One region of the Leuconostoc fallax genome, then DNA from elsewhere that is predicted to be linked to it. Evidence: riboswitches for the same ligand, from Rfam matches in the RefSeq annotation. Region 1 holds a riboswitch; each other region holds the start of a gene.
The links. Region 1 has a riboswitch for thiamine pyrophosphate ahead of C5L23_RS04385 (ECF transporter S component). Riboswitches for the same ligand answer to the same signal wherever they lie in the genome.
Positions count from the first base shown of each region.

Region 1 (10,944 bases):
TGATGCTGTCTCAACTTGCAGTAAATGATGTTTATCAATTTCAGCAATATTTTTGGTTGCAATATCCAATTCAAACAAGTGATCGACAATGTCATGATAACCTGTCCAATCATGATCAGATATAAAAATTGTTTTACCCTCATTTTTTTGCAATTCATGCAGGTCTTTTAGGATGGCTAATCGAGATGTAGCATCAACGTTAGCAAAGGGCTCATCTAACAAAATAATGTCACTATCCAAAGCAAGAACAGTAGCTAATGCTACGCGTTGTTGTTCACCACCGGAAAGTGTGATTAAATCACGCTCGAGTAATGGCTCTAAGCGTAAAGTAGCAATGACTTGATTCACACGTGGTGTAATTTCATTTACTGGCATCTGGATATTTTCAAGAGCAAAAATTAACTGCTCCTTAACTGTACGCATCGCAAACTGACGGCTAGGGTTTTGGAAAAGTAATGCCACACGTTTAGCGCGTTCAAAGGGTGCTAAGGTACTAATATCATGGTTATTTAATAATATTGTGCCGCCGGTAACATAGCCACCATATTTAGGATACAGACCAGCCATACTTTTTAGTAATGTTGATTTACCGCTACCAGAGGGACCAATGAGGAGATTGAAGGTACTGGGTTTTGGAGATAGCGTGATATCATTTAAAATATTCGGTTGATTGGATTCATAAGCAAAGCTTAGATGATTAACAGCTAATGTTGTCATAATGATTTAGTGCTTTAATAGATTCGTTTTGGCAACAAGCTGACTGATCCAATACACAAGAATTCCAGCAAAGAAACCAATCGAAATGAAACGAATAATGAATAATGTCACAATCATGCCAAAATGATAAGCACTGTAACCACTTTGAAACCAATCCCAGCCAAATGTCACAATTGTTGCCATAATACTAGATAGCAGCAATCCAAGTTTTGACCAATTCTTATAACCAGTCATCGCAAATCCAAGTTCGTTACCAATACCTTGTACAAAACCAGCAATCAAATTAGCAGCACCCCAACTTGAAAATAGCATCATTTCAACAGCCGCAGCTAAAATTTCAGCAATAACAGTGGCACCGATTCTTTTTAACAAGACACCAGCTAATGGACCGGCCATTAACCAAACACCAATAGTTAAATCATTAGCATATGGTTTTAATGGTGTTGCGGCTATTGCGTAGTAGGCAAAGCTCCAAAGTTGATAAATCACACCAAAGAATATTGCGATAATCGCTAGAAAAATAACGTCTCGTAAGCTCCAAGTGTGCTTACTTTCTGATACAGTTTGCATAAAACAAACCTCCATTTATAATATTGGAGAATCAAAGAGCCTTTGTCTCTTGATATATAAAATACCCGACACACATGTTAGTGTACCGGGTATTGTCTACTTATCTTACGAGTAAACAAACTAAGCTTCCTACGCTAACATAAAATAGATCAGGTTCAATGGGTATTTTCTCAGCCATAACGGCACCCCAGCTTGTTTGATTCAACGATTTAAGTGTATCAAGCGCTGTTAAAATTTGCAATACTTAGCTATATTTTATATAATACAGAAATTTGTGCGAATGGAAACGTTTACTTGTCGTATCATATTTAGTGTATGTTATGATATAAACAAATTCATGAGGGAAAAGGATACAATGGCGAAGTTAGCGAAACACACAGAAAATTTATTGTGTCGTAATTTTTTATGTACCTTTGAAATATTGGGGCGTAAATGGAACGGTATGATTATTGAGGCATTGCTTGTCAGCGGGCCAAGAAGATTTTTGGAGATTTCTAGAGCAATTCCAGGTTGTTCAGACCGTGTATTAGTAGAGAGACTAAAAGCACTAGAAGCAGACAACCTGGTCAATCGTGTTACATATGATGATTCAAATCTTATTGAGTATAAACTGACAGAACGTGGGGAAGCAATGCGGCCAATCATGAAAGCAATACATGAATGGTCAGATGATTGGAATCATGTTACGGATGATTGCCATGGTGACGAAGAAATTAAAAAATGATATACTAGTTATTAAGAGACAAAGATTGGCCTAGTAAGTATGATATTAGTTTCAGAGAGTGATGATATGGTGAAAAGTCACACTAATGATTACTGAATTTCAGCCAGGAGTCATTTGGTTAACACCAGACGTTTATTCGCGTTAAGAATGTGAAAGAAATCGATCATTTATCGGTTAAAAGTTGGGTGGTACCACGATAGATAACGTCCCATGTTTTCATCATTGGAAACATGGGACGTTTTTTGTCGGTATTCATTTTAGAATGTTAGAAAGATGAGATAAGCAATGAACCTAATAGAGGAATTACAGCAATTAGAAAAAATTGCCATTGAAAATATTAATGCTAGTGGTAATGACATAGAAAAGCTAAGAATTTCTTTTCTTGGTAAAAAAGGTCAACTCACAACATTGCTCAAAGGGATGAAGGATGTTAGCCCTGAACAGAAGCCAAAGGTTGGTGAAGTTGGTAATCATGTGCGACAGGTTATTACGCAGTTATTAGCCGAAAAAAAAGCACAGCAAGAGGCTATTACACTAAATCAGCAATTAGCAACTGAAAAATTAGATGTCACATTACCTGGTAGTACACGTCGCGTCGGGCAACCGCATGTTTTGCAACAGATTATTGATGAAATCGAAGATCATTTTATTGGCCTTGGTTTTAAAGTCGTTGATGATACCGTAGATGCACCCGAAATTGAGACGGATCATTATAATTTTGAGCGTTTGAATTTGCCAAAAGATCATCCAGCACGTGATATGCAAGATACATTTTATATTACACCGGAAATATTAATGCGCACGCAAACATCCCCCGTTGAATCTCGTGTTTTAGAAAAGCATGATTTTAGCCAAGGACCGCTCAAAATGATTAGCCCGGGTAAGGTTTATCGTCGTGATACAGATGATGCGACGCATTCACATCAATTCCATCAAATTGAAGGATTGGTTGTCGGTGAAAATATCACAATGGCTGATTTAAAGGGAACACTCTTGTCAATTGCTCAAGAACTGTTTGGTGAAAAGCATCAAATTCGTTTACGCCCATCATATTTCCCTTTTACTGAGCCGAGTGTTGAAGTTGATGTGTCATGGAATGAAGTAACACCTGACACGCGACCAGAGGATATTGAATGGATTGAAGTACTAGGTGCTGGTATGACACATCCAAACGTTTTGAAGATGGATGGTGTGGATAGTACTAAGTATTCAGCCTTTGCCTTTGGATTGGGACCGGATCGTTTTGCTATGTTGAAATACGGTGTAGATGATATTCGACAATTCTACTTAAACGATGTACGCTTCATTTCACAATTCAATCGAAAGGGTAATTAACATGAAAATCAATTTAGAGTGGCTTAATGAGTATTTAGATCAGCCATTAGCCGTAACAGAAAGTGATATTAGCGATTTAGTAGAAGAAATCGAACGTACGAGTGTTGAAGTTGACGACTATAAAACCTTAGCGGACAAGCAAGATGGCTTGATTGTGGCTGAAGTGATGTCAATTGCAACCCATCCTGATTCAGACCACATGGTGATTACGCAACTTGATATTGGACAATCACAACAGGTTCAAGTTGTGACTGGTGCACCTAATGTAGCAGTTGGACAGTTTGTTATTTTGGCCCAAGTTGGGGCACATATTATCAATCATGAAAGTGGTGAATTAATCGAATTATCTCAGGTAAAGCTACGTGGCATTGAGTCCAACGGTATGCTAGTTGCTTTACAAGAAATCGGTTTTGACGCCAAAATTGCACCAAAGGATTTTGAAGCCGGTATTTTTGTATTTAACCCAGAAGATATAAAAGATGTCTCGACAGGTGATGACGCATTGGCAGTTTTGGGTATGCATGATATTGTTGTGGATACAGATTTAACGCCTAATCGTGCAGATATGTTATCGATGATTGGGACAGCCTATGAATTTGGTGCTATGCGCCATGTTACAGTGACTGAACCAGACTTCGATTTAATAGAGTATGAGACGTTAGCCGCGGACCAAATTAATGTTGTGATAGATGAGCCATCATTAGTATCGAAGTATGCCGTGCGTGTGATGAATAATGTGACAGTACAAGATAGTCCACTGTGGCTACAAAAACGCTTGTGGAATGCTGGTATGCGACCAATTAATAACATTGTCGATATTACGAACTACATGATGTTGATGTATGGACAGCCAATTCACGCTTTTGATTTGGATAAGCTGACTGGGCAAACGCTCCATGTCCGCCGTGCAGGTGAAGATGAAATATTAACAACCCTTGATGGTAACGAACGTCACTTGCGTTCAGGAGAAGATATTGTCATTGCTGATGATCAGCGCGCTTTGATGCTTGCTGGTGTGATGGGTGGTATGTCATCTGAAGTTGATGCCAATACTAAAAATATTGTAATAGAATCAGCTGTATTTAATTCAACATTGGTTCGTGCGACAGCACGCCGTCATAATCTTCATTCAGAGGCATCATCAAGATTTGAACGCGGTGTGAATTCAGATAATACTTTCAATACATTGGACCATGCAGCAGCATTAGTTGATCAGTTAGCCCAAGGTCAAGTTGCTAAAGGACGTGTTGTGGCAGTGGATAAGCAGCCACCAATTATTAAAATTCAATTGACATCACAACGGGTGAATCAATTGCTGGGAACACAGTTAACATTAGCTGATATTGCAACGATATTTGATCGCCTAGCATTTACTTATGAAAATAATGGAACGGCGTTGATCGTTACTGTGCCAGCTCGTCGCCCAGATATCAGTATAGAAGCTGATCTTATTGAAGAAGTTGCACGTTTATTTGGCTATGACAATCTACCAGTTACTTTACCAGTAGGACCAACAACACTAGGGAAATTGTCTCACCGTCAGCGTAAAATGCGTGCGACACGTCAAATTTTTGAAAGTCTTGGATTGAATCAAGCGATTTCTTATGTGTTAACGACCGCTGAGAAAGCTCAAAAGTTTACTTTGGCGCAAAAGCGTCCAACTGTGTCACTATCTTACCCAATGAGCAGCGATCGTACAACGGCGCGTCAAAATATTCTATCCGGCCTTTTGGATGATGTGGCTTACAATGTCGCTCATTCCGTTCATGATATTGCGTTATATGAGCAGGGGCGTGTTTTCTTTGCTAAAAATGAAAACGAATTGCCTCAGGAAGTTGAACATGTGGCTGGTGTTCTAGTTGGGGAATTAGCGGAGAGTCATTGGCAAAAGGAAAAAGCTGAAAGAACAGTTGATTTCTACGATATTAAGGGGATTGTCGCCCAATATCTTGATGAAATTGGTATCTCGGAAAAGAGTATTCGTTATGTTGCAACAGACCAATATCCAGATATGCATCCTGGACAGACTGCAGATATTTATGCTGGCGATATTCATTTGGGATTTGTGGGACAGATTCATCCAAGTACATTAAAAGCACAAAAGTTACCTCGTGTATTTGGCTTTGAATTGAACTTAGAGCATGTATTTTCAAATATTGATGAAGATATTTTATATCAGAAAATATCGCGTTTCCCACAAGTATCACGAGATATTGCTTTATTGGTAGATGATAACATTTCAAATGCGACAATTGAGTCGGTTATTTGGGATACAGCTTACAGTAAATTAGTGGATGTTACCTTGTTTGATCTTTATACGGGAGAAAATTTGTCAAAAGGTAAGCGCTCATTAGCTTATACCTTAACTTATCAAGACGATGACGAAACTTTGGTTGAAACAGATGTTAATACTGATTTTGAAAAAGTGAAGCAAGCGCTAGTATCCGGATTAGGTGCTGAAATTCGTTAATTTATAATTTATTTAGATCTCTATACATGATGTATAGAGATTTTTAATATTGTCTTAAAATTGACCAATGATTTTTAAGAACGTATCATGTGCCAATGTATCTTTTCTTTTATAATAAACATAACGATATTTAGGAGGCGAATGATGCTTACAATTCTAATGGGGAATGGCCGTCAAGATTTACGCGGCGAGCTATTACAAGATATTCAACAACGCCTGAAGGAAAATCCTAAGCTAACGATATATTACATTGTGCCAAATCATATTAAATTTGATAGTGAAGTTAATGTTTTAGAACGATTTGCACAATTAAACCATTATGATAATCAAGAAGTTTATGCACAAAGTCAACTACAAGTCTATTCGTTAACACGATTAGCATGGGCTTTAGGTAAAAATTTGCCGGAGAAGCAAGCAACAACAGTGCAATCTTCTGGCTTATTTATGATAGTTTCGTCAATACTGCAAGAAAAAGCGCAACAATTGCCAATATTTGCTAGAATGCAGTCTAAAAGTGGCTTTGTGGATGCACTTGTTAAACAATTAATCGAATTAAGAGCTAGTCGCGTTACCCCAGAAGATATTCTTAATATTTTGGATCAACAAACGGCTGATTCAACGTTCGTTAAGCAAACATTACAACAGAAATTACTAGACTTGGCCGTTGTTGCCGATGCATTGGATGAAAAACTTGGGGCACAGTTCATCACACCACAGGAAACATTATCTTTTTTTGCTTCACAAATGCAAAATATCACATTGACAGATGTTGCTTTCTATTTTGAAGGCTTTAATGGGTTAACAGCAGCAGAATATCAAGTGGTGACAACATTAATTCAAAAATGGTCAGTGACAATTTCATTGTTAGGGGATGCCCAATATCTGGGACAACAAAAAGAGGGCGATGTTTTCTTTAAACCAATGCAGTTAGCACAAGAACTGACATATTATGCTAAACGAATAGGGCAAGCGACGCAACTTGTAACAGCCACTACAGCACGTCATCTCTCAAATACGAGCAATACGTTATTGCAGGCGTGGGAGTCAATTGGTGAATATCGGACATTCACTGCAAAAAATAATAATGTTGCCTTACAAATGTTCACTGCAGAAAATCCCATGGTTGAACTGCAGGAAGTTGCACGACGTATTCGTCAATCTTTGGCTACTTCTTCTCATTTGCATTTACGCGATATTGTCATATTAGCCCGTGACCTTAACGCTTATCAAGCGGATATTCCGGCGGTAATGTCTCAGTTTGACTTACCTTATTTCCTAGACTTAGATCAAGATATGATGACGCATCCATTGGTTGAACTGATTTTTAACCTCCTTTTACCATCACAACAACGTTTTCAATATCAAAATGTGTTAGCAATCCTAAAAACGAGTTTATTACGTCCGGTTCAAGATAATATATTAATTGATCGTGATGAGTTTTTAGATATTGTGGCTTATTTAGATAATTATTTACTTGCTTATCAACCTTATGAAAGTACTTGGCGTGATAAAAAAAGCGCTTTTGCTTTATTTACAACAACAGCAGACGAAGAAGCAACTGAAATGTTTCAGACGGATAGTAAGATTAATCAGCGCTTAGAGGCATTGAGACAATATGTACTACAAATTTTTGATAGTTTTGACGCTATTATTAAAAAGAGCCAGACAAACCGCGAATTTGCAACGCAGTTAATCAATTGGTTAGTGAATCATAAAGTGACGGATGCTATTATTGGAGAGCAAAATCATCTTGTGGCATCTGGTGAATTAACGCGTTCTCAACAGGGCATTGAAGTATGGGATATGCTAACGCAGACACTCAATGAATTAGTGATGTTGTCTGGTGAAGAACGTTTTCAAGTTGACCAATTTACAGAAGCTCTAAAGGCTGGCTTTGTCGGTGCTAAGTTTTCGGGAATACCTAACAGCTTAGACCAAATTACAATATCTGAAGCTGGTATTGTTCAGAGTACACGTTATCAACAGTTATATTTTATTGGTGGTACGCGCCAAAACTTACCAGCACAGATGCGAACGACTGCGTTAATTAATGACAGTGATCGGGTGCTGGTACAACCAGCTTTGGCACAACAGGAGCAACCCAAATATTTACAAAACACAGCTCAGCAACAAATGGCAGAAGAAAATTTATTGTTTTATGGTGCGTTAGCAGCAAGCCAAAATAATGTTACATTATCTTACCCGCTACTTGATGCTACCGGAAATATTGCGGAAATTTCACCATATTTTAAACGATTAAGTCATGCTTTTGATGTTGAACCAGAGAAAATAACCAATCGACCATCTGATAGTGCACATTTATTGAAGGCATACATTGGGACACCACGTGCGACATTATCTGAAATGGTTAAATTGTTACCAGATGATAGTTCAGCTATGCAAGCACTGAGAAATGCTTTGAGCAAACGATTACCAGAAAGAACAGCGCGTGTCTTATCTGCACCGAATTATCAAAACACAGTCAGTCGCTTAAAGCCAGAATTTGTTTCCGAAATATTTGGTCGCGATTTAAATGTATCGATTTCTCAACTGGAAAGTTACTATCACAATCCGTTGGCTTATTTTTTGCAATACGGTTTAAGCTTACAAGAGCGGCCTAAACATGAATTAAATATTGCACAGACAGGAACACTTTATCATGCCATTTTTGAGTCAGTGATTCACAATTTAATTCGAGAAAATCTCAGCTTGCGTGAACTGACTACGGCTGATTTAAAACAATTGGTTTTGGATAGTATGGCGCAACAATTAGAGAAACCAGAATTTGCATTATTAAAAGAAACTGCTAAAATGCGTGCTATTACAGCTTATCTGATTCAAGTGAGTCAAACGCTGTTATTTAACTTGCAAAAAGTCGCCCGTACAGGTCATGCAAAACCCAAAGCAGTGGAACAACTTTTTGGTTTTGCTAAAGACAGTCTTCCTGCTTTAGACTTTAGTTTGTCTAAAGGAAGTGTTCATGTGCGTGGTAAATTAGATCGTCTAGATTATCAAGATAATCATGAAACATTTGGCACGATTATCGATTATAAATCAAACCACAAAAAATTTGATTGGGCACAAGCCTATAATGGGCTACAAATGCAATTACTCACATACTGGCAAGCAGCACAGCAAGCTAAAAGCCAACTTGGGTTACAAAAAGTTGGCGGGGCATTCTTTGCTAAAATATCACCAACTAAAACAAAGCTAAGTCAATTTGATGGTGATTTTGAACAGCTCATTCACGGTGAACTCAGTGCAGAATTATTTAAATATCGTGGCTTGTTTATTGATGACGATGACTATTTGGAAGCTTTGGCTCATCTTGATGAGGGAGAAAAAGCAACATATTATGCGTTAGGTCGTAATCGTGATGGTAGTTTGAGTAAAATGTCTGATATGGTAAATTCAGCGCAATTGGATTTATTACTACAACGAAATAAAGCCAATATCATTGCCGCAGGTGAACATATTCTTAATGGTGACTTCCCATTGTTACCAGAAATTAAAAGTATGCAATATACACCCTATCGTGATATTTTGAGGTTTGATCGGGCATTAGGCGATAAATATCATGACAATTTAATCACTGGTAGCAAACAACAGATCCTAAAACTATTAGAAAATGAGGCGGAGTTATGACGCAGTTTACATCACATCAACAACGTGCTATTTCAGAAGATAATCATAATATTTTGGTTGCTGCTTCAGCGGGATCTGGTAAGACAACGGTTTTAATTGAGCGATTGATACAGAAAATTTTGAATGGTACTAGTGTTGAAAATTTTTTAATTGTAACTTTTACCAATGCTGCTGCTAAAGAGATGCGAGAACGCCTAGAGCGTGCCATTGAAAATCGCCTACAGGATGTTAAAGACCCACAACAAGCACGCTTTTTACAAGAACAATTATTATTATTACCTGTGGCTAATATTTCAACCATTGATGCCTATGCACTAAGATTGATTGAGACATATTATCATGTGATTGGTCTTGATCCACAGTTTCGATTATTATCTGATACAGCAGAGCGAGAATTATTGAGACAAGATGTTCTGGACGATGTTTTGGCACAATTTTATGAAGAAACGCATGCCCATCATGATGATTTTTTGAGATTAGTCAATAATTTTGGTAATCCTAATCAAGATGATAATCTTAAAAAAATGATACTCAGATTAGCTGATTTTGCTGAGGCGCGGCCAGACGGTACAATGTGGCTCAAAAATTTAGTTAGAGAATACTTACCGTTTGAGAATGGTATTGTGTCTAGTGATTTGTTTCAACACCATATTAAGCCAGAATTATTGGCTATTTTAGAAAATTTGTTAGCACAGACCGATACTGTATTTAAACAGGTCACGGGTGTTGAAGCTTTACCCAAAACTGAAGATAGTCTATCTCAGGCAATAACGTATTTAAACCAGCTCATTCAAGCAATTAGTGCAGATAATAATTGGGATGATATCAAGTCTTTAATAGATAATATGCCTAAATTATCATTAGAAACCAAGAAAAGTAAGGCAATTAAAGAAGATGTTGAATTGAGTGCATTAGTTGATCAAGCTAGTCAAATTAAAAAAATGCTCACAGGAGCTGAATCCGAATTAGTCAATATTAAAAAAACATATTTTATTTTAGATGAAGCGGGTTGGCAGGAGGTTCAACTTGTTACTGAACGTTTGGTTGATATTATAGTAACGGTAACTGAAACATTCCGCCAGCAATTCACAGCCAAAAAACGTGATCAGCGATTACTTGATTTTCCAGATTTGGGTGCGCTTGCTTTAGATATTTTAGATGATGACAATACACAAAAGACCGTATCAAGTCAGTTTCAAGAAATTTTAGTAGATGAATATCAAGATATTAATCAATTACAAGAAACATTATTAGTACGTGTATCTAACCAGCACAATATGTATATGGTAGGCGATGTTAAGCAAAGTATTTATGGCTTTAGACAAGCAGAACCAACACTTTTTACTAACAAGTATCGTTTATTTTCCCGCGATGATAATCATGATAGTCGTATTGATTTGGCAGAAAATTTTAGATCACATCATCAGGTTACACAGATAACGAATTTTATTTTTACACAGTTAATGGATGAAACATTAGGCGA
Region 1 is NZ_PUFI01000014.1:13,026-23,969, forward strand. It holds gene C5L23_RS04380 (ATP-binding cassette domain-containing protein) at 1-717, opposite strand, end outside; gene C5L23_RS04385 (ECF transporter S component) at 724-1,287, opposite strand; TPP riboswitch at 1,397-1,487, opposite strand; gene C5L23_RS04390 (winged helix-turn-helix transcriptional regulator) at 1,643-2,011, shown strand; T-box leader at 2,024-2,225, shown strand; gene pheS (phenylalanine--tRNA ligase subunit alpha) at 2,297-3,346, shown strand; gene pheT (phenylalanine--tRNA ligase subunit beta) at 3,348-5,816, shown strand; gene C5L23_RS04405 (PD-(D/E)XK nuclease family protein) at 5,958-9,461, shown strand; gene addA (helicase-exonuclease AddAB subunit AddA) at 9,458-10,944, shown strand, end outside.

Region 2 (10,944 bases), 340 kb from region 1:
TGAATACTGCTGGTAAGCTAGATGATTATACGCCTTCATTAGAAACAAGTTATGCATCTTGGCAAGATATGATTGCAACTAATTTAACGCCGATGTTTATCTTATCTAACAGTGTGCTACCTGGCATGTTAGCTAATGGCTATGGTCATATTATTAATATGTCCTCCATTGCAGGACTGGTTGCTGGTGGCGGTGGGGCAGGTTACACAATGACCAAACATGCGATTGCAGGATATACAAAACAATTAACATATGATTATGCTCATAAGGGGATTCATGCTAATGCAATTGCACCTGGTGCGATTCAAACACCCATGAATCATAAAGATTTTGAAAATGGCGGTGAAATGGCAAAACAAGTTGCTGATGAAACGCCAGCTGGGCGATGGGCGAAACCCGAAGAAGTTGCGCATTTAACACTCTTTTTAACTAGTCCTCAAGCAGATTATATTAATGGTTCAGTAGTACCGATTGATGGTGGCTGGACCGTAAAATAAAAAAGCGATAATGAATTATAATGGTTCATCATTGCTTTTTTATTTATTCTTGTATAATTTTTGCGTACTTTTGAAATGTTGTATCATCGAGTTGTGCTAGGGTATCAAAGACTGCATTAAAGAAAGAATAAGGTTGATTAGGATACTCTTGAGCAGCGATTTCACCGGCAACTGATAGCAGAGCAGTACCGAAAGCGCAGGACTCTAAGTTGAACTCTGTTGCCAATGCAACGCCGATAATACCGTCTAGCATATCACCAGCACCGACATTGGTTGCAAATTGTGGATTACCATTTTGAATGATAAAAACGCTATGCCCGTCGGTTACAATATCTTGTTCACCGGATATGATAATAAAGGCGCCGGTCTTAATAGCTGCAGTTTTGGCAATAGCTATTTTATCACCAGAATCTTGCCCAGCATCAATGCCTTTGCTAGCCCAAGCAACATCAGCGATATGTGCAATTTCACTGATATTTCCTCGAATGGCAGCGATTTTTACGCTTTCGCTCAGTAATTTAAAATTAGTATCTCTTATTTTGGAAGCACCAATAGCAACAGGATCGACAACCACTGGGATGTCCTTTTTATTTGCTTCCCGGCCACTGCTGATGACACTCTTGAATGCTTCAGGATTTGTGGAACCTAGATTAAGAACTAAAGCGTTAGAAATACCGGTAAGATCGCCAGCTTCACGAGGATCTGTGAACATGATGGGCGAACCCCCAATAAAATTAATGGCATCAGCAACGTGTTGAGGTGTTACCATATTAGCAACATTAAGGATGATAGGATTAGTGGTTCTGATTTTTTCGATGGTCAGTGTCATAATAATGATTTTCCTTTTAACTGATATATGGTTGCTGCAACATTGCTACTATTCATGATTGCTGAAATGACTGCAACGCCATCAACTGGTGCCTGTCTTACTGATTGAACATTATGTTCATTAATACCGCCAATTGCTACCGTTGGTAAATCTGTTGCTTGGGATAGTTGGTGGAGATTTTGTGTTCCGATTGCTGGTGCTGCATCGCGTTTACTTTGGGTGGAAAAAATAGGACCGATACCTAGGTAGGCAATACCAGACACCTTTTGAGCATCATGTAATTCATCTTTTGTGTTGATGGATAAACCAACAAACATGTTATGCGCATCTTGCAAAACTTGTGAAATATCAGTATCGTTTTGCCCGACATGAAGACCATCTGCGTTTAATTGATTGGCGAGTTCAATATCGTCATCAACAATAAAAGGAACATGGTATTTCTGAGTGATATCATGTGCTAAGCGTCCGATTTCAAGTTTTCTTGTACCAGATAAAGCGCTAGGACCTTTTTCACGGTACTGAAATGCTGTAATGCCGTGACGGCAAGCTGCTTCTAATTGGGATAAAAAAGAATCAATATTACCATGAACGTTTTGTGTTCCAGCAACTAAATACATATCTAAAATAGCCTTATTAAATTTCATTTGGGGTACCTGCCATTTTCCAATGATTTAATGGTCCGTGTCCATGGCCAACAATAATATCTTGTTGAATGATTGTTTCGATAAAAGACTTCCCAAAACGAATTGCTGATGGGATGGTATCGCCTTTAGCCAGCGCGCTAGCAATGGCTGAAGATAAAGTGTCGCCTGTACCATGTGTTCGAATTGTGTCAACCTTTGGACTTGCCATCCAAAAGTCAGTCCCGTCTGATAGTAGTACATAGTCAGAAATAATATCACTGTCTTGATGGCCACCTTTGATGATGACGTTTTTAGCCCCCATACTAGCAATTTTTTTAGCTGCAGTACGTGTATCTTCATGATTTTTGATTGTCATATTAGTAATGGCTTCTGCTTCAGGAAGATTAGGTGTCACAATAGTCGCTAAGGGAATGAGATCATGAATGACAGAATCTATAGCATCTTTAGATAATAAACGTGTACCGCCCTTGGCAACCATGACAGGATCAACAATTAGTGGTTGTATATGATATTTTTTAATATTTTGCACAACACAGGCAACGTGTTCAGCATCAGCTAGCATACCGGTTTTGGCCGCTTTAATATCAAAATCCTCATAGATAGAGGCGAACTGCGCATCCACCATATCGGTGGGGAGTGCAAAGGCTTTTTGCACGTCCAGCGTGTTTTGAGCGGTAACCGCAACAACCACATTAGTACTAAATACATGGCAAGCTTGCATTGTTTTAATATCAGCTTGAATACCAGCACCACCACCCGAATCGGTGCCGGCAATCGTTAGCGCTTGAGGATATTGTTTCATGATTGTTGTGCCTCGGGTTGACTAATGATTGATTTAAAATGCCAATCTTGTTGATAGAAAGCCTGTTCCCAGAATTGCCACTCTAGTTCACAACTCTTTAGGAAAAATTGTTTTGCCTGAGTTCTTTGCTCAGATGTTGCTTCTGAAGCGAGGCGGTCGATCCAGCTAAAGACCCGTTTTGATAAGGATTCATCAGCGTCATTTTCCGTACCGGCATAAAAATCAATCCAACTTTTAAATGGATTATCATCAGTGTTAGCGTTTTGAGCAACTTGTTGACGGGCGATTTCACCGTAAGTCCAAGGGCAAGGCAGAAAGGCAGCCAGAATATTCATGAGAGAACCCGTGTCAGCTGCTCGATACATATGTGATTCATATAAATAGGCTTTGGGTGCTGGGGTAGCGTGTTGTAAATCTTCGTACTGAACACCTGCCACATCGCAAAAGACATGATGGGGATGTATTTCACTATTCAAAATAAAATCAATTGAATTGGCAAAAAAGGTCATTTCATTACGATCGGTTAGTTTTGTAATAGCATTAGCATAAATTTTAATGAATTCACTTAAGTACTGATAATCTTGCTGTACATAAAAAATAAGTGCCGCTTTGTCGACGTGCCCATTTGTAATACCTTGTACAAATGGATGTTTGTGAATTTCCGCCATAATAGGCGCTGCTGCTAGTTTTAGTTCATCTGAAAACATAAATCCTCCTAGCTGCCACTAGTAGAATACAAATAAAAAACCTTCTTTACCTAGGTGAAATCTAAGTAAAAAAAGGTATCTTTTATCAGAATACCACTTTCCTACGCTAGTATTGACTAGATCAGGTTCAAAGGGATTGACTTTACATCATCTCAGCCAAAATGGCACCCCTAGTGGACAGCATATTATTATTTTTAATGACGTTAGCATAGCATAACTTCATCATTTATTGCAAATACTTTTCTGAACGATTTTGAATGGAAGGATAAAAAAGTTCTTGATTTAGGAAAAAGGATAACTTATACTAACGTCGTAGTTAAATTATTTATCTGGGGTACCGTAAGGTTGAGATAATACCCATTGAACCTGTAGGTTAATACCTGCGAAGGAAGATAAGCTAGATTGGTTTTTAGTGCCGTCTGTTGCATTTTTCTTTTGCAATAGATGGCTTTTTACGTTGATTTAGTCATCGGGCAATTTATTGATACATAAGGACCTCTTTCTCTAGGAGGAGTAGGAGATTATGGAAAATTCAGAAGCAGTACAAACATCAAGGGCGTACAAATGGTCACTTAGAGAAGTCATTTTGATGGCTTTAATCGGGATTGGATTCGGTGTCATTTATTTTATTATGGATCCGATTTATGCAGCGCTAGATGCGGTGTTAGTCCCAATGGGACTACATCCCTATGCAATTGCTATTACAATCGGGCCATGGATGATGGCTGCGCCATTAGCGAGTTACTTACTTAAAAGAGTAGGTGCTGGCTTGATTGGTGAAATATTAGCAGCCACTGGTGAAGCTTTATTGGGTGGCTATTGGGGTGTTGCGACAATTATTTCAGGATTTATTCAAGGGATTGGTTCGGAACTTGGTTTTACATTAACGGGTTATAAAAGTTGGAAATTAGGATTGATTTTATCAACATTAACGGGAACTGCCGTAACCTTTTTTTGGTCATTGTTTCATGATGGCTACCTACAATTGAATATAGGTATGTTAATTGGTTTGTTTATTGTGCGTTGGATTTCAGTTGGCTTTTTTGCAGGCGTATTAGTTTACTGGATTGTTCGCTTATTAGAAAAGTCAAAATTGTTGAAGTGAACGTTGGTATTGAATGTGATTAAAGAAAGTTGACTGTAGGTATGAAATTAGAAACACATCAGCTAAGTATTCAATATGACAATCAAATTATTTTGAAGGACGTTGATTTTGAGCTGGAGAGTAAGCAATTTGCTTTGTTAGTTGGCCCTTCGGGATGTGGGAAATCGACTTTAATGATGGCACTTGCCGGTCTGTATCCAAAATACGGCGGGGTGTTAAGTAGTGCAGTGACATTAGATGGTCTTGCTGTTCACTCGATAAAAGCGAATCAACGCGCGCCACAAATCGCTATATTATTTCAACATCCTGAACAGCAGTTTGCGATGGACAATGTTAGAGATGAAATGATTTTTGCACTCGAAAATTTGTCGTTAGCTGCAGAAGAAATAGATAAACGAATTGATCAAGCGCTTCAATCGGTTGGTATAGCGTCATTGCAGCACCGCCAGTTGTCACAGTTATCGGGTGGTGAATTACAAAAAGTTGCACTTGCTGAAACATTAGCATTAGGTGCTGAAATAATTTTATTAGATGAACCATTTGCGGCAGTTGACCCGATACATCGTCGAGAATTACAGTTGGTACTCAAAAAATTAGTCGACGAAGGACACGGCATTTTAGTATCCGATCATGATAAAAGTAATTATGATACGCTCATCACGCATTTATATCATATGGAAAATCAGCAACTAGAACGAGTTGCTGATGCTGCATGGGGTGATTTTTTTAAGTCAACGCAGCAACAGAATCGTGTAGATAATGCACCATTTAATCAAAATATTTTTCAAATGCAACATATGGGTTTAAGTAATGGCAATCAAAGGATACTCGAAAATACGGATTTAGTATGGCCAAAGGGTAAAATAACATTGATTACTGGACCAAATGGTATTGGTAAATCAAGTTTATTACGGGCAATGGCTAAATTACAGGCATATTCTGGTGATTTAACCTATCAAGACGTTCCACTGCATCGTATCAAATTAAAACATCATGCAAGACGAGTTGGAATGGTGTTTCAAAATGCGAGCCAACAGTTTCTAAATATTACTGTTGCCGAGGAAATCGAACAAGCACAACAACATAGCCATCGTAGTGATTACTGGACAGCTGAAGTGATAGCCGATGCAGTCGAAAAATTAAATTTAATTGGATTATCTCATCATTCAGTCTATGAGTTATCAGGTGGTCAGCAAAAAAAATTACAAATCTTAATTATGATGATTATTGCACCAGAAACTTTATTAATGGATGAGCCATTAGCAGGTCTAGATGAGCATTCTATTCATGTATTAATGTCATTATTACAATACACAACTGCATTATTACATCAGAGCATTATCATGATTTCACATCAAACGCATAATCTGTTACCTTATATTGATTATCACGTGCATTTTGATAAAAATGGTTTGCACTATTGTCAGCAGGTAGCCTCATGAATGAATCACAGAAGTTGTTATTAGTTCTGCTCATCTCCGTTGAAATTGCTTTTACACATTCCGTCGTCGTGAATATGGCGCTAATTGTGATCAGTATTATGATTTTGATTCTGGTAAAATGTCCAATTAAGACATTAGTTCGTTTGACCATGATGTCGATTTTACCAGCCTTGGGATCATTTACATCTTTCTATTTTTTCGGTAGAGGTGATAGCGCTGATCGTTTACATTTTGCTTTAGTCATGACAACGCGTGTGTGGGCTTATATTTTTATGGGTGCAGCCTTTATGGAAACGATGGTGCTATATAAACTATTGAGAGCGTTGGAACAAAATGCTAAAATGTCAGCTACCTTTGTTTATGGTATTCTTGGAGCTTTTAATTTCATTCCTAAAGTTATTACGGCTGTTAAAACAACGCGAGCAGTAGCATTAATGCGAGGACAAGTGCTCAGTTTTTGGTCACCAATTTTGTACTTTAAGGCGATTAGCCAAGCTTTAGTATGGTCTAATAATCTAGCTATGGCTATGACATCACATGGTTTTGAAGAAGGAGAATCAAGGAGCTATTATCAATTATTACCGACAAAAATAGCGGGCTGGCTAATTATTTTATTTATTATGATAGCGCTACAAATTTGTCTGTTTGTGATTAAGTTGTGGTAATTAAGTCTCTTTAAATGAGATTAAAATATGATAATACTCATAAAAAGACTAATGAATATCCTTGAATAATTAGGATTTATTAGTCTTTTTTATATGGTTTAAGTGGCTGAAATCGTCTCTTTTGTTATTTGACTTAAATAGAGTTAAGATAAAAACAAGGAAACTTATAAATGATATAGGATGATTGTAGTGAAGGGAGAACAAATGTCTGATAAAAAAAAGGTAGTCGATGTGCCGCAAGGTGATATTCATGTTTATGATGATATTATGCCTTATTTTAATTCAGATCCAGTGATTCAAAATACAAAAAAGCAGTATCAATCGGTGACGTTTGTCACGACGGGTATTATTGCTTTTGACGGTGGACAGACAACGATGTTGCATCTTGGAACAGCGTTGAGTAAGCAAGGTTACCAAGTCTATTATTTAAGTTATGTTGAACAGCCTGTTGAAGAAATGGAAGAGAACGCAGCGTTTAATTGCCCTGGATATCAAGGGACTTGTTTAGGTATTAATGATTTAGAACGACATCAATCTGATATTTGGATTGCAACATTATGGGAATCCGCTTATGTGATTAAAAATTTCAAAGGGTATAAAATGTATTTTGTTCAAGATTATGAACCTTACTTTTATGCCTATGGTGATCGTTATCAATTAGCCAAAAAAACGTATGAACTTGGCTTACATATGGTGAGTTTAGGTCCATGGTGTGCTGATTTGATCGAAAAAAATTGTGTGGTTAATAGTCCACTTGAAAGCATTAATTTCCCTGTTGATAGCTCAACATATCCTTTCCAAGAACGCGATTTTAGTCAATATTTAGATAAGAAAAAAATTAAGTTGGCAGTTTACACAAAGTGGGTGAGCCCAAGACGAGCGCCCATTTACATTCAAATGGTATTGAATAATAGCCAACGACTGCTAAAAAAGAAAGGAATTGAATTAGAAATTTCTTATTTTGGGTCAGACAGTCAATACCAATTCATTAATGGTCGTAATTTAGGGAAGTTGAATCATTCACAGTTATTGCAACTTTACCGAGACAACGATTTTGGTATTGCACCATCTATGACAAACTTCTCATTAGTAACATTTGAGATGATGAGTGCTGGATTGCCTGTTATTGACTTTGCTGAAGGTTCCGGACCATGGTTTATGTCTAAAGACACTTATATATCAACGCACTTGGATGAATATCAACTTTCTGTAGCTATCGAAAAGGCTATAGCGTCACCAAGTCGTCGTTTGCAAAAAATGACACAGGATGCTAGAAACTATTTGCAACGTATCACATGGCAAAAAACAATTGATGATTTTATCGCTGTATTGGCTAATCTGTGAGATTGTCATTGGTTCATTGAGAAAGTAGACAGTCATTATGAAAAATAACAAGGTACTTGCAACTGTACAGTTTATTATTATTGTATTAGTTGTAGAAGGTATTGGTTGGTTATCTGGATTGTTAGCAGGTGACATTGCAACTAAGTATAATCATTTAACCCAACCGGTGTTATCACCACCTTCATATGTTTTTGGTATTGTTTGGCCATTACTTTACTTTATGATGGCTACAGCTTTCTTTATTGCATTGCGACAAAAAAATAAGCGTTATCAAAATCGCTTTATTGGCTTGTTTGTTGTTCAATTAGCTGTTAATTTTATTTGGAGTATTATTTTCTTTGGCGGAAATGCTTTTTGGTGGGGACTACTGGTAATTATAGGTTTAGATGTGCTGGTTATGTTCACTCTGAAATATGCCTATCGTATTCACCGCTACGCTGGATACTTACTAGTGCCATATATGTTATGGTTGCTATTTGCAACGTACTTGACGATTGGTACTGCTATACTCAATTAAAAAAGGTCGGACATTAAGTCCGACCTTTTTATACTTGGATTATATAATATTAATACCAACCATTAGCTAACCAGAAGCTCTTGGCATTTGACCATGAACCATAACGATCACTAACGTAGCTGTCCGCAACCTTTTCTTGGTTGGCTGCAGAATAATCACCATTTAAGTATGATGAACTCAATTGGTATTTACCAATATATTGGCCATTACGGGCGCTATAAGAATTTGTTGATTCCTTATTAGCAATCCACGCTTTGGCTGAAGCATCGCTACCTGAAACAGAACTTGAGCTTGATGCTGTTTCTTCTGTAGACGTAGCTTGTTTGGTTGAAGCAGTTTGTTGAGTTGATGCGGCTTGTTGAGTTGAAGCAGTTTGTTGAGTTGATGCGGCTTGTTGAGTTGAAGCAGTTTGTTGAGTTGAAGCAGTTTGTTGAGTTGGTGCAGTTTGTTGAGTTGAAGCAGCTTGTTGAGTTGAAGCAGCTTGTTGAGTTGAAGCAGCTTGCTTAACAGCAGGTGCTTGTGTTTGTGTTGTCGTTGTATTACCTGAAAGGCTAGGGATTACCAATGTTTTACCAACAAAGATTGAGTTGACATTGGTAATGTTATTTGCCTTAGCGATAGCAGATACACCAGCTGAAGCTTGTGCATCACCGTAAGTTGCGACGGCAATCTTGTTTAATGTGTCGCCAGATTTAATTGTATAGTTTGAGTCAGCAGATGCTGCGCTACCGCCTGCAATAAGTAATCCTGCAGCTGCGGCTGTTCCTAGAATAGCTTTAGTAAAGTTAGTAGCGATAGTAGTCAATTTGTTTCCTCCGTTTGTGTATATCAATAACAATGTTACGAATACTATTCTGAACCTTAGCGATTACAGTGATATTACTTCACTTTTTTTAAACAAGGACAAAAATGGATTAATGTTAAGCGCGTGATATATTCTTAAATTGATTACTATTTTTAAGTCAGTGAGATGACAATTTGTAATATTATACATACTACTAACATATAATTAGTAGATTGATTGATTATATAATAGAAGAAAATACAATTTTATCTTAATTTTATCTATATTAGTTGGAAAAACCGAGGTGAGAATATGGTAATACTTTATTATGATCAATATACTATCAATGATATGACTTATTACTTGGCCGTCGATGGTCAGTTGAGTTTGAGCTTTGTGGGTTCTCCAAATCATGGCCTGTCAGAAATACATCAGTATATTCCTGATGCACATTTAATAGAAGATAACATGCGGACGGTGGGTGCTGCACAATATTTACAAGCATACTTTAATGGTGAAGAATCACCAATTAGTCAACACATTACTTTTCATAGTGGTACTGACCTACAAAGAGCAGTTTGGCAAACGCTATTAACAATTAAGCGGGGACAAACATGGAGCTACAGCCAATTGGCTCAAAAAGTCGGCTATCCCAGCGCTGTCCGAGCAGTGGCAACAGCTGTTGCAAAAAATCCAGTATTATTCGTTGTGCCGTGCCATCGCATTATTCGTCAAAATGGGGATATTGGACAATATAGAGCAGGAAAAGATCTTAAACGGCAATTATTAATGATGGAAAAAGCGATTGTTTAGTTAACATAATATCGGTACTTGAGTATTATAAACGATGTAAAAGCTTGATATCATAACATTTATAGCGTTAACCGAGACTTGACAAAAAGCGGTTAAACAGCTAAAATTATATTTGTTAGTATTTAGTCGCAGACTGCTCGTTTGCGACTTTTGTTATTGAAAGGTGGTCTTTGTGGCAGGTAAAATTCCGCAATCTTTTGTTGACGAAGTTCGCCAAAAAGTTAATATTATAGATGTTATTGGTCAATATACTGAATTAGTTAAACGTGGCAAGCAGTATAATGGTTCTTGTCCATTTCATGATGATCATCATCCATCACTTTTTGTCGATGAAACGAAGCAAGTATATAATTGTTTTTCGTGTGGTCGTTCGGGTTCGGTTTTTTCATTTGTTATGGAAAAAGAGGGGTTGAGCTTTCCTGAAACTGTATTGTCGTTGGCTGAGTCTGTTGGTATGACTGTCAGCCAACAAATGGCCTCTAATGTAACCCATCAAACAGACGGCACGACGCAGCAAATTTATCAGTTATATGTTGATGCGCAAAAAATGTACCAACATATCTTGTTAAATACAACATCTGGTGAAAAGGCACTGGCTTATCTTCATAATAAGCGTCAATTATCTGATGATATTATTCAGACTTTTGGTATTGGCTTTGTACCGGAAGACAATGTTTTATTGCAATATGCTCAAGATAAGGGTATATCAAGCAATGTGTTAAGTCAGTCAGAGCTTTTTATTGAAAATAATTCTGATGGTAAGTTGCGAGACCGTTTTTCGGGTAGAATTGTATG
Region 2 is NZ_PUFI01000014.1:354,324-365,267, forward strand. It holds gene C5L23_RS05980 (3-oxoacyl-ACP reductase) at 1-497, shown strand, start outside; gene thiM (hydroxyethylthiazole kinase) at 541-1,326, opposite strand; gene thiE (thiamine phosphate synthase) at 1,323-1,970, opposite strand; gene thiD (bifunctional hydroxymethylpyrimidine kinase/phosphomethylpyrimidine kinase) at 1,960-2,772, opposite strand; gene tenA (thiaminase II) at 2,769-3,479, opposite strand; TPP riboswitch at 3,561-3,661, opposite strand; TPP riboswitch at 3,800-3,887, shown strand; gene C5L23_RS06005 (ECF transporter S component) at 4,003-4,584, shown strand; gene C5L23_RS06010 (ATP-binding cassette domain-containing protein) at 4,626-6,026, shown strand; gene C5L23_RS06015 (energy-coupling factor transporter transmembrane component T family protein) at 6,023-6,691, shown strand; gene C5L23_RS06020 (glycosyltransferase family protein) at 6,896-8,035, shown strand; gene C5L23_RS06025 (TspO/MBR family protein) at 8,073-8,552, shown strand; gene apf (aggregation-promoting factor) at 8,602-9,357, opposite strand; gene C5L23_RS06035 (methylated-DNA--[protein]-cysteine S-methyltransferase) at 9,649-10,149, shown strand; gene dnaG (DNA primase) at 10,322-10,944, shown strand, end outside.
Region 2: another riboswitch for thiamine pyrophosphate. It lies ahead of tenA (thiaminase II); the one in region 1 lies ahead of C5L23_RS04385 (ECF transporter S component).

Region 3 (10,944 bases), on a different contig from region 1:
ATAATGAACATACCAAAAATAATGATGTTAAAGGGATATTCCCATCACTAACCCATCCCACTAAAGTTGCAATGATATAAAATGTAAAGAAAATTGAATTTAATATTAAACTGAAATTGATTACTTTATCAAAAGTAATTATCATTTTTGGCTTTCCCTCTGGTATTTTATTTTTAATCATTGTGTATTAAATAAATGCAATATAAATGTTCCATGAAGATTTTATATACGTTCATACTCATCACAACCTATTCTTATTATCCCTACCTATGAAGACCAAATAAGCAATTAATATCATAATATAGTTTTGATCAAGTACATTAATAGCCTGAATCACACCTGCGTCCCCTAGGATTAACAGTAAGCTACAAATAACTATAGGAAAAATACCACCATTTACATTGGATAAAGCCTCATTACTCATAACCTGACCATATCTTAAAGTATCCCCATTATCCTTGTTCATAATTATAATTCTCTTTCTATATACCATTTCTCATCGCTGCGCAACGAATAAATTCAATATACATTAACTGATTATTATTTCATATACTCATGCATTGAACGGTCATTTTATAGCACTGAATGGTTAAAATCAACCATTCACCTCATAATAACGACCATTCATGTTTAACTTGTAAAAAAATAAAATCTTCATTATAAAATGGAAATTGGCATTATTTTACAGGAGAGTATTGTATGAAAAGATTCCACTACATATCACAGCTAGAAGAAAAAGATTGCGGTGTAGCGGCTTTAGCCATGATTTTAAAACACTATGGTTCTGATGTTTCATTGGCTAATATACGAGAACGTTGTCAAACATCATTATCAGGAACAACTGCGTTGGGTTTAGTCAAAGCGGCTGAATCATTTAATATGTCGGTCCGTCCGATTCAAGCTGATATCACTTTATTTGATATGAATGATTTGCCTTTACCATTTATTGCCCACGTTGAGAAGAAAGCCCAATATTTACATTATTATGTCGTTTACGGTGTTACCAAAGATAAAATTTTACTGGCAGATCCCGACCCATCGGTCGGTAAAACATCGATGACTCTACAAGAATTTTCGGAAGAATGGACAGGCGTCTCATTATTCATGTCGCCTTCACCAGCTTACAAACCTGTCAAAGAAAATAAAAGTAGCATCCAATCTTTTTTGCCGATTATCCGTCATCAAAAAGGGCTCATTATTAATATTATTGCAGCTTCTTTCTTAGTGACGCTTATTAGCATTGCTGGTTCTTATTACATGCAACTAGTTATCGATACTTATATCCCTGATGGCATGTTCAATACATTAACCATTATTTCCTTTGGCCTGATTGCAACGTACATATTACAACAATTATTAGCCTTCGCCCGATCTTACTTATTAACCGTTATGGGGCAGCGGCTCTCTATCGAAGTTATCTTATCCTATGTTCGTCATCTATTTGAACTGCCTGTTAACTTCTTTGCAACTCGTCGAACTGGCGAAATTGTCACCCGTTTCAATGATGCCAATGCCATTATTGATGCTATGGCTAATACTATCCTTTCCTTATTTTTAGATTTGGGCATCACAATTATTGTTGGTAGCATTCTAGCTATTCAAAATATACAGTTGTTTTTGCTTTCCTTAATTTCGTTTCCAATTTATTTCTTAATTGTTTATTGTTTCATGAAACCCTTTGAAAAATTAAATCAAGAGCAAATGGCCAGTAATGCAACCCTAAGTTCGTCAATCATTGAAGATATTAACGGTATTGAAACCATTAAGTCTCTAACAAGTGAGCAAGTAAGTTATCAAAAAATTGACCGTGAATTTGTTGATTATTTAAAAAAGTCATTTGCACATCAAAAAAGCGAAGCTATTCAAAGTGGTATTAAACAAGCAACTCAGCTCATTATTAATGTGCTTATTTTATGGTTTGGTGCCAAGCTAGTCATTGATAACCAAATTAGTATTGGTCAATTGGTAACATATAATGCATTATTAGGCTATTTCACTGAACCCTTTCAAAATATTATTAATCTACAAGCCAAATTACAAACAGCGACTGTCGCAAATCGCCGATTGAACGAAGTTTACTTGGTCGAATCCGAATTTCAAAGCATCGAGTCACAAGAAATTCAATCAAATAATTCGCATAATATCTCAATTGATAATATTAGCTATCAGTATGGCTATCAAAGCAATATATTGACACAGTTCTCTGTCAATATTCCATTTGGTGAAAAAATTGCTTTAGTTGGTACGAGTGGATCTGGTAAATCTACACTCGCTAAGCTCTTAGTCAATTTCATATCGCCGACAACCGGCACTATCAAAATTGGCGACCAAAATATCCAGCAAATTAAACGTCAAAATTTGAGACAGCACGTCATTTATTTACCACAAAATCCATATATATTTACTGGTAGTATTCTAGATAATTTGATATTAGGTGCGCCTGAAGGCACGACACAAGAAGCTATTTTACATGCAGTTGAGCTTGCTGATATAAAAACTGATATCGAAAATATGCCTCAAAATTATCAAACTGAAATATCAGAGGATGGTGGTATGTCTGGTGGCCAAAAACAACGTATTGCCTTAGCTCGAGCACTATTAAGTGATGCGCCGATTCTTATTTTAGATGAATCAACTAGTAATCTAGATGTTGCGACTGAAAAAAAGATTATCGATAATTTGCTATCACTTAAAGACAAAACAATTATTTTTATTGCACACCGACTGACTATTGCCGAAAAAGCACACCGTGTGATTTTTCTTGAAAACGGCATGATTACTGAAGATGGTAATCACACGCACCTCATGCATAATAAAGCGCAATATTATCATCTTGTGAAGGGTTAACAGCGAAAGGTTTATCTATGTTCAACCAAAAGCTCTTAGAAAGTTCGGAATTTTATAACAAACGATATCAAAATTTCACAACACTCATTATTTTTCCAACACTCATGTTACTCACGATTTTAATTTTAATAGCTTGTTTCACTCACAAAGAAATCGTGGTTAAAAGCACTGGTGAAATAGCACCACATAAAATATTAAAAACTATACAATCAACAAGCAATAATCCTATTATTAAAAACGAATTACTCACCAAGAAAGATGTACGTGCTGGTGAGTTACTCGTACAATATCAAAATATCGAAACTGACACCAATTTAAAATTACAATCATCATCTCTCCAAGATTTACAAGAACACGCGCAAGCATTAACATGCTATCAAGATAGTATCAATCAAAATAAAAATTTATTTCTAAGTGACGATCATTATGGCTGTTCATCTGCCTACCAAAGTTATCTCGCCCAGTGCCGCAGTGTAACAGCTGATTTTCAGCAACAAGTGGAAAATCAAAATAACGCTACCCAGCAAAAAGGCATTGTATCAGACGCCTTAGCAAAGAAGAATATTGCTTTAAATCAATATCAAGCTTTACTCAACGCCATCATAAATAATACAACATTATCATCTAAAAACGATTACTACACTATTTTTTCTAATTATCAAAATCAGATACAGGGCTTATCCGCAGTCCAAATGGATAAAGTAAAAAAAGAAACAGTATCTAATATTAAGCAGCAAATTGAACAGTTAAATGATACTATCACTAATTACCGTACACAGTATGCTGGCATCACTTCTGAACACCAGAAATCAGATATACTAAAAGACAAAATAACCGAACTCAAATCTCAACAATTAGCATCAATTACAAAAGAACTCAAAGCTATTAATCAAGAAATTAAACAGCTGAGAATTCAGTACAATGCAACACAAATAAACAATAAAAATGCAATTGTCGCAAGTGAATCTGGTACCGTTAAGTTATTAGTTGATAAAACTAAGTTAGATAATATTCCTCAAGGTACCAATATTGCGCAAATATACCCTAATATTAGACAACACCCTGATCTTATCGTTAATTTTTATATTTCAACAAATGATATTTCAGCAATATCAGAGGGACAAACAATTCGTTATCATTTAACACAAAAAAATAGTAAGCCTTTAACAATCACTGGTAAAATAGCCAATATTACGGCTCATCCAGTCGCAACAAAGCAAGGTAACTTTTACCAAGTAAGCGCTAATTTAGATCTTAATGCCAAAGATTATCAAACAATCTATTATGGTCAAGTTGGTACTATTAGTGTCATTACAGGAAAACATACTTGGCTTTCTTATATCAAAAATATATTGTTGCATGCGTAGTCATTCTTATTCTCTTAGGCTGGTTAGCTATAAAAACTAAAAGACGTCACTCCTAAAGAAGTGACGTCTTTTACTACTTAAATAATAAATCTAATACCCGGTAATGTATCATAGGTTCCAACATGTAGATGATTCTCAATTCTGGCATTAGATTTTACTGTCATAATGATATTATCTAGCGCCATTGCTGCATTATCTTCAAAACCAGGCAACGATATTAATGATTTGGCTTTCTCAATATCTTCAATCACTGCTATAAATCGATAACCACTGGCATCAGTTACTTTAAATTGCTTCCCTACCAAGCGACTAAGATCAGTTTTATGATGCATTACTTCCCTCCTCCACATTTTTTATTACAAAATTAAAGTCGATTGGCTTTACCTGCTCTATTAATAATAATGCCATCAAAAGGCGGTAACTTATTGGGGTTCTTTTGTTTAATAAACCATGTTGAAACCTCGCGATTAATGGTGCGTTTAATATGATCTCTCATTTCATATTTACTAACATAATCCACATGGTCATCCATATTAAACTTTTTACAACCAATCCAGTTCACTACCGCTTCCGTATCAGTAACTGTAGCCGTAAAAATATCTTGTCCAAATACCTTATGTACCATTGCAAACTCGTAACCATCAACATTAAAAATTTTGTCCATGCAAACTCCTTTGTTTCTCTCAGTAAACTACATAATCTACACACAGAATACACCTTTTACAATCACAATACACGTGATAAGCCTTGAAAGAACGGGCTTTTGGGCTATTGCTTAACTTATTGCATAATTAGGATCATTCGAGAAAAATGGTCACAAAAAATAACGATCATAATGATCGTTATTTAAATTAATGACTAACACATAATATCTATTTTCAACCGGCACTATTTCACTTACATCTTCACTTACCTATCCGTAAAAAATAATTAAGATAGTGCTACTATTGATGGTTTAATAATTTTTGCCATCTCTTCAGTTGACCAGACTTTTTGAAAGTATACATCATGAGCCCACCTAATATTGAACCAACAACAACAGAAGGAATAAAGAACGGCATATAGTAATAAAAATGCTTTAAATCCAGACCATAAATATACTTCATAACAGGGTAAGATAACAGTGCGCCAATCACACCAACGCCCACTATTTCGCCAAGGACAGCACCCCATATTTTACCTGTTAAGCGATATAGCCATGCCGCTAAGGCCGGTGCTACTAAAATACTGACGACACTGGTTGCCGGACGAGCTTCAAAACTCATACGTGCCACTCCCGTTATTAAGCCAGACAACGTTGCGTACCATGGCCCTAATAATATTGCTGCAATAACATCAACAAAATGTTGAAATGGTGCCATGTTTGGAAAAATAATCATTGTCGATAGTGCATAACTCAACCCTGAAAGTAATGCGGCCACAACCATCTTTTTAATGCGTTGGGCCGATGTATTTATATTTTTGTGCATGATAATTTTACGTTCTTTGAACGTCCTTTCTCTCCTGCTCTCCTGCTCTCCTGAATTTGCTAACGATCCTTTTAGATCGTGTCGGTCGTGATAAACGTATCACCTCTCACCCCGCATGATAAAAATCGGGTTCCCTCGCAAAATATTTGAGATGACTCAAGTTAAGTGCTCCCTTACCTTAAGCTGAAAGCAGACGCTTTCTCATCTTTATGACATCGCCTCCTTAAAATAAAAAACGCCATTTAGCACACAAAAGTGACTAAACAGCGTATAGCATACGTATTATGAGTTACTTTCCTACGCTAGTATCACCTAGATCAGGTTCGAAGGGTCCACGATTGTGTCTCAGCTATAATAGCTCCCCTAGTAAATAAATATTCAATTATTGCATCTAGTATACCAAAATATACCGCATAATACTATTAACCATTGATTGCCACACATCATGAGGCTTGCTTGTTTAAAATGGACTCCATTTTTAGAATGCGGCGTTCCTTAAACACAAGATAGATTAATAAAAGAATAGCAATAAATGATGCAATATAAATTACGATAGATTCAGCACTCCAACCGAATTTATCAACTAAATTACCAATTAATGCCGTAGCCATAGTTTCTCCGAAAACATATTGGAAGAAGCCCATAAAACCAGTCGACAACCCAACCGCGTAATTTGGCACAGCTTCATTAACCATTAAACCAACAAGTGCAAGCGGTGCATAAATCAAGCTACCCAAAACAAACAACATAATAGTTATGACCAAATGATTACTACTTGTAAAGTAAGCAACCAAACAACCAGCCATACCAATACTACAAATTAAACATACTAATGACCGGCGACCTTTAATCAAGTCGGATAATGCCCCCATCAAAATAACACCAGGAACTGCTGATAACTCAAAGATACCAATAAACCACTTTGCCCATTCAACACTAAATCCTTTAGTAGGTAAATAACTAGGAATCCAACTCATAATGCCATAACGAACAATGTATATCATCATTGATGTCAGTGTCACTGCCCACACAACTTTATTGGTTAAAATATCTTGGACAAAAATTGTACCAAAAGATTTATCAGTCAGTGATGTAGCCGTTGGCTGTCCGTCTTCATCAACCTCTTCATAACCAGAGTACTCTGCAATATTCGGTAATCCAGCTGATTCAGGGCGATCCGTATTAATCAGTAACATAGCTGTTGCAATAATAGCTGAAAAAACTGAAGCTGTGACGAATACTGCTGTCAACGAACCCGAAAATAAGAACGTTGCTAATTGCACTGATGCCACACAGAAGAACGCCCCTGCATTATGAGCTGAAGCCCAAATTGAAAAGGCAGTACCTCGATGCTTTTTGGAAAACCACAAACTAATTTGTCGCTGACACGCCGGTGCCCCCATAGCTTGTGTTACTGCTATAAATAACATTAGAAATAAAATAACATAATAATTCTGTGTAAAACCTATCAGTAAGTTAAAGAAACAAGATAAGTATAAACCAAAAGCCAAGAACCGTTCAGTATTAGATTTATCCACTAAAGCGCCCATAAATAACTTAGCCACACCATAGCCGATACCAAACGTCGATAGTATAAATCCTACCTGACCTAAAGTAAAACCATATGCCTTCATTAGAGGGACCTGTTCCGTTGTAAATATCAGACGAATAATATAATATCCAATATAACTAAAACACGTCGCCACTAAAACACCTAGTTGACGTCTTTTGTACTCAGACTCTACCTTATGTCCTTCAATTTTAGGTGCTGACGGTAAAGGCTTTAAGAAATTCAACATGTCATGCCATCCTTTCAATATAATATGTCCCTGTTAGACATATTCTCTCTACGCTTTTAGCCTACCACTATATGTATGCGCTTACAACACCGAGATGATACACCTTTCCCGCTAAAATTGCAGTTGACCTTATCCCTATTTGTGAACTATACTGAAATTCCTTACGCTGATTAAGAAGCGATATTGGCATGATATGGATAAGACAGGGAGCATGTATGAGCATCACATATACCAAAGTGCATAATAGACACGATATGATTCATAAATTTTGTCAGTTTACCTTGCAAACACCACGATTTCAATTTCACGATACAATTTCAATTGGTTTTATTGAAAAGGGGCATTGTCTAGCCCATGTTGATAGTATCCGGCAACTTGGTCCAAATACACTCGTTGTTATCCCTGCACAATATGTCCATTGGTGTCAACCAATTGACCCGTTACATTGGCAATACCAAATGCTTTTTCTTGAGCCAAAATTAATGCAGTCTGCGACACATCCAATGGCAATTAAACTCACAACAATGCAAAGCCAGCAATTAAAAAACATATTGCATCGCTTAGCCTCAGGCTCACAAGCAACACAACATGCCGAATTGAATCAATTAACAACTTTTTTACAGCATCATACATTAAATAATGTCGTAGATCATACAATACCGCATCAAGTCGACCCACGCTTAACAGAAGCCAAAAGTTATATCAAAACTAACTATGCCTCACCACTAAGCATGCCATATCTTGCCCATACAGTTGGTATGACACAATTTCATTTTACTCGTCTCTTCAAAAAGTACTATCATATTTCGCCAAATAAATATTTGGTGAATTGTCGAATTAATCATGCACAAAAACAACTGCTAAACGCTAATTCACAATCAATGGCGGCTATAGCTACTCAAAATGGTTTTTACGATGAAAGTCATTTCAATAAATTATTTAAACAATATACAGGTATTACACCCAAACATTACCAAACACAACTTAACGTAAAAGTGGTAAATCACCAGCAAAATGATTAACCTTCTTTTTGTCACCATATAAACAAATACCTAAAAATTGAATATCTTGTGTTTGCACTTTCTGAATGCTTTCAGTGTATTCAACATAATTTTGGGCCGTTTGGGCACAATCTGTAAAAGCAATAACAGAAATATTGTCAGTATTCGATGCCTCTGAATGAATTCCTGCAATTTTTTCGGCATTACTTTTTAAGACTGGGATGGGAATATTTACAATGCCTGGAAAAAGGATGCCTTCTTGACTCACTATATCATCCCCATTAATTTCAGGATGCAGCTTACCTAAAGCGGCACCAAGAATAGCTCCCGTATTAGCAATAATCCCTAAAGGTAATTCAGGGTCTATAATCAAAACACATTTTGTTGACATCACATCAACTCCTTTAGCTTAGTATATTAACCATTAAACACTGATTTTAAACTTTTAAATTGTATAAAATTGCTATTATTTTAACAAAAAAGTAAACTAACCGACTTATCTTTTTATATCATCGTGCGCTAATATATCAATCTCACTCAGTAAGGCATTTAATCGATGATTACTGACTTGAACTATATCGCACATCCAACTCTTTAAATAAAAATGGTCAATAAAAAGCCAAAAACCATATATATGGTTTTTGGCTTTTTCAATTAACAATTATTCGATACCTGATCCTGCCTCAATACTATCTGGCAAAATGGTCACTGTTACTTTACCATTCTTTTCAGCAGAGAGAATCATACCTTCACTCATCTCACCTGCCATTTTGCGTGGTTTCATATTAGCAACGATAGCCACCGTTTTTCCGATCAGAGCTGTTGGCTCTGGATACCATTTACGAATACCTGAAAGGATTTGTCTTGGTTTACCAGAACCATCATCCAATGTAAACTTAAGAAGTTTTTCTGATTTTGCCACAATTTCACCAGCTGTGATTTTAGCTGCAAGAATTTGTACCTTGTCAAAATCATCATAAGCAATTGGTGCTTTTTCTACTACTGCTTCGGTTTGTGCTTTTTGTTTGGCTTCTTCTTTAGCTGCACGTCCCTTACCTTTAGTATCTTTAGAAACCAAACCTGCAATAAAGGTTACTTCCTCTTCAAAATTTTGACGTGGGAAGATTGGTTGTCCCTTCTTCACAACTTTTCCACCTGTTGGTAAGCCACCAAAAGATAGATTAGCAATACGCACACCCTCTTTGGGATAATCTAATCCAAGTTGTTCAAATATTTTGGCAGGTGCTTGTGTCAGTACAGGTTGCAATAGTACAGCAGTAACTCTTAGCGAAGCCGCCAAATGTGCCATGACACTTGACAACTCATCTGCACGCGCTTCATCTTTTGCCAAAACCCAAGGTTGTGTTTCATCAATATATTTATTGGCACGACGAATAATCGTCCATATTGACTCCAAAGCATCTGCTGTCCGTAATTTGTTGAAATGCTGATGATACGTTACCATACTTTCGTTAATAATCCGAATTAAATCTTCATCAAATGACGTTTTACCGGTTGCTAACTTTGGAATAATGCCCTCTTCGTACTTATTAATCATGGCAATTGTCCGATTAAGTAAATTACCAAGGTCGTTTGCCAAATCAAAATTAACACGACTCACAAAGTCCTCAGGTGTAAAGACACCATCATTACCAAATGGCATTGCTCGTAATAGATAGTAACGTACTGCATCAAGACCATAACGTTGTTCTAATACTTCAGGGTAAATAACGTTACCCTTTGATTTAGACATTTTACCGTCTTTCATCACTAACCAACCGTGCCCAATCACTGATTTTGGTAGTGGTAAGCCTAGTGCATGTAAAATAATTGGCCAATAAATCGTATGGAAACGCACAATTTCTTTACCAACTAATTGTGCATTAGCTGGCCAATAGCGTTGGAATAATGTATCATCAGCACTACCATAACCCAAGGCAGTAATATAGTTGGCCAAGGCATCGATCCACACATAAATGACATGCTTTTCATCACCAGGTACCTTAACACCCCAATCAAAACTGGTTCTTGTCATGGCAAGATCTTCCAAGCCAGGCGCTATAAAGTTACTGATCATTTCATTCATTCGTGCCTCAGGCTGAATAAAATTAGGATGCAATTTATAGTAGTCCAATAACCAGTCAGCATACTTACTCATCTTAAAGAAGTAAGCTTCTTCTTTGACTAGCTCAACTTCGTGTCCTGATGGTGCTTTACCGCCAATTACCTTACCATTATCATCATGATACACTTCGGCTAATTGTGATTCCGTAAAGTATTCTTCGTCAGATACTGAATACCATCCCTCGTATTCGCCTTTATAAATATCACCTTGATCTAGCAATTGTTTAAAAATATTCTGAACTGCTGCTTCATGCTGTGGTTCAGTTGTTCGAATAAATTGATCATATGAAATATCCATTAATGACCATAATTCTTTAATTTGTTTCGCCATACCATC
Region 3 is NZ_PUFI01000005.1:19,300-30,243, reverse strand. It holds gene C5L23_RS00725 (hypothetical protein) at 242-466, opposite strand; gene C5L23_RS00720 (peptide cleavage/export ABC transporter) at 700-2,847, shown strand; gene C5L23_RS00715 (bacteriocin secretion accessory protein) at 2,865-4,214, shown strand; gene C5L23_RS00710 (hypothetical protein) at 4,292-4,546, opposite strand; gene C5L23_RS00705 (hypothetical protein) at 4,579-4,878, opposite strand; gene thiW (energy coupling factor transporter S component ThiW) at 5,159-5,683, opposite strand; TPP riboswitch at 5,961-6,058, opposite strand; gene C5L23_RS00695 (MFS transporter) at 6,127-7,482, opposite strand; gene C5L23_RS00690 (helix-turn-helix transcriptional regulator) at 7,698-8,504, shown strand; gene C5L23_RS00685 (DUF2000 domain-containing protein) at 8,467-8,874, opposite strand; gene metG (methionine--tRNA ligase) at 9,145-10,944, opposite strand, start outside.
Region 3: another riboswitch for thiamine pyrophosphate. It lies ahead of thiW (energy coupling factor transporter S component ThiW); the one in region 1 lies ahead of C5L23_RS04385 (ECF transporter S component).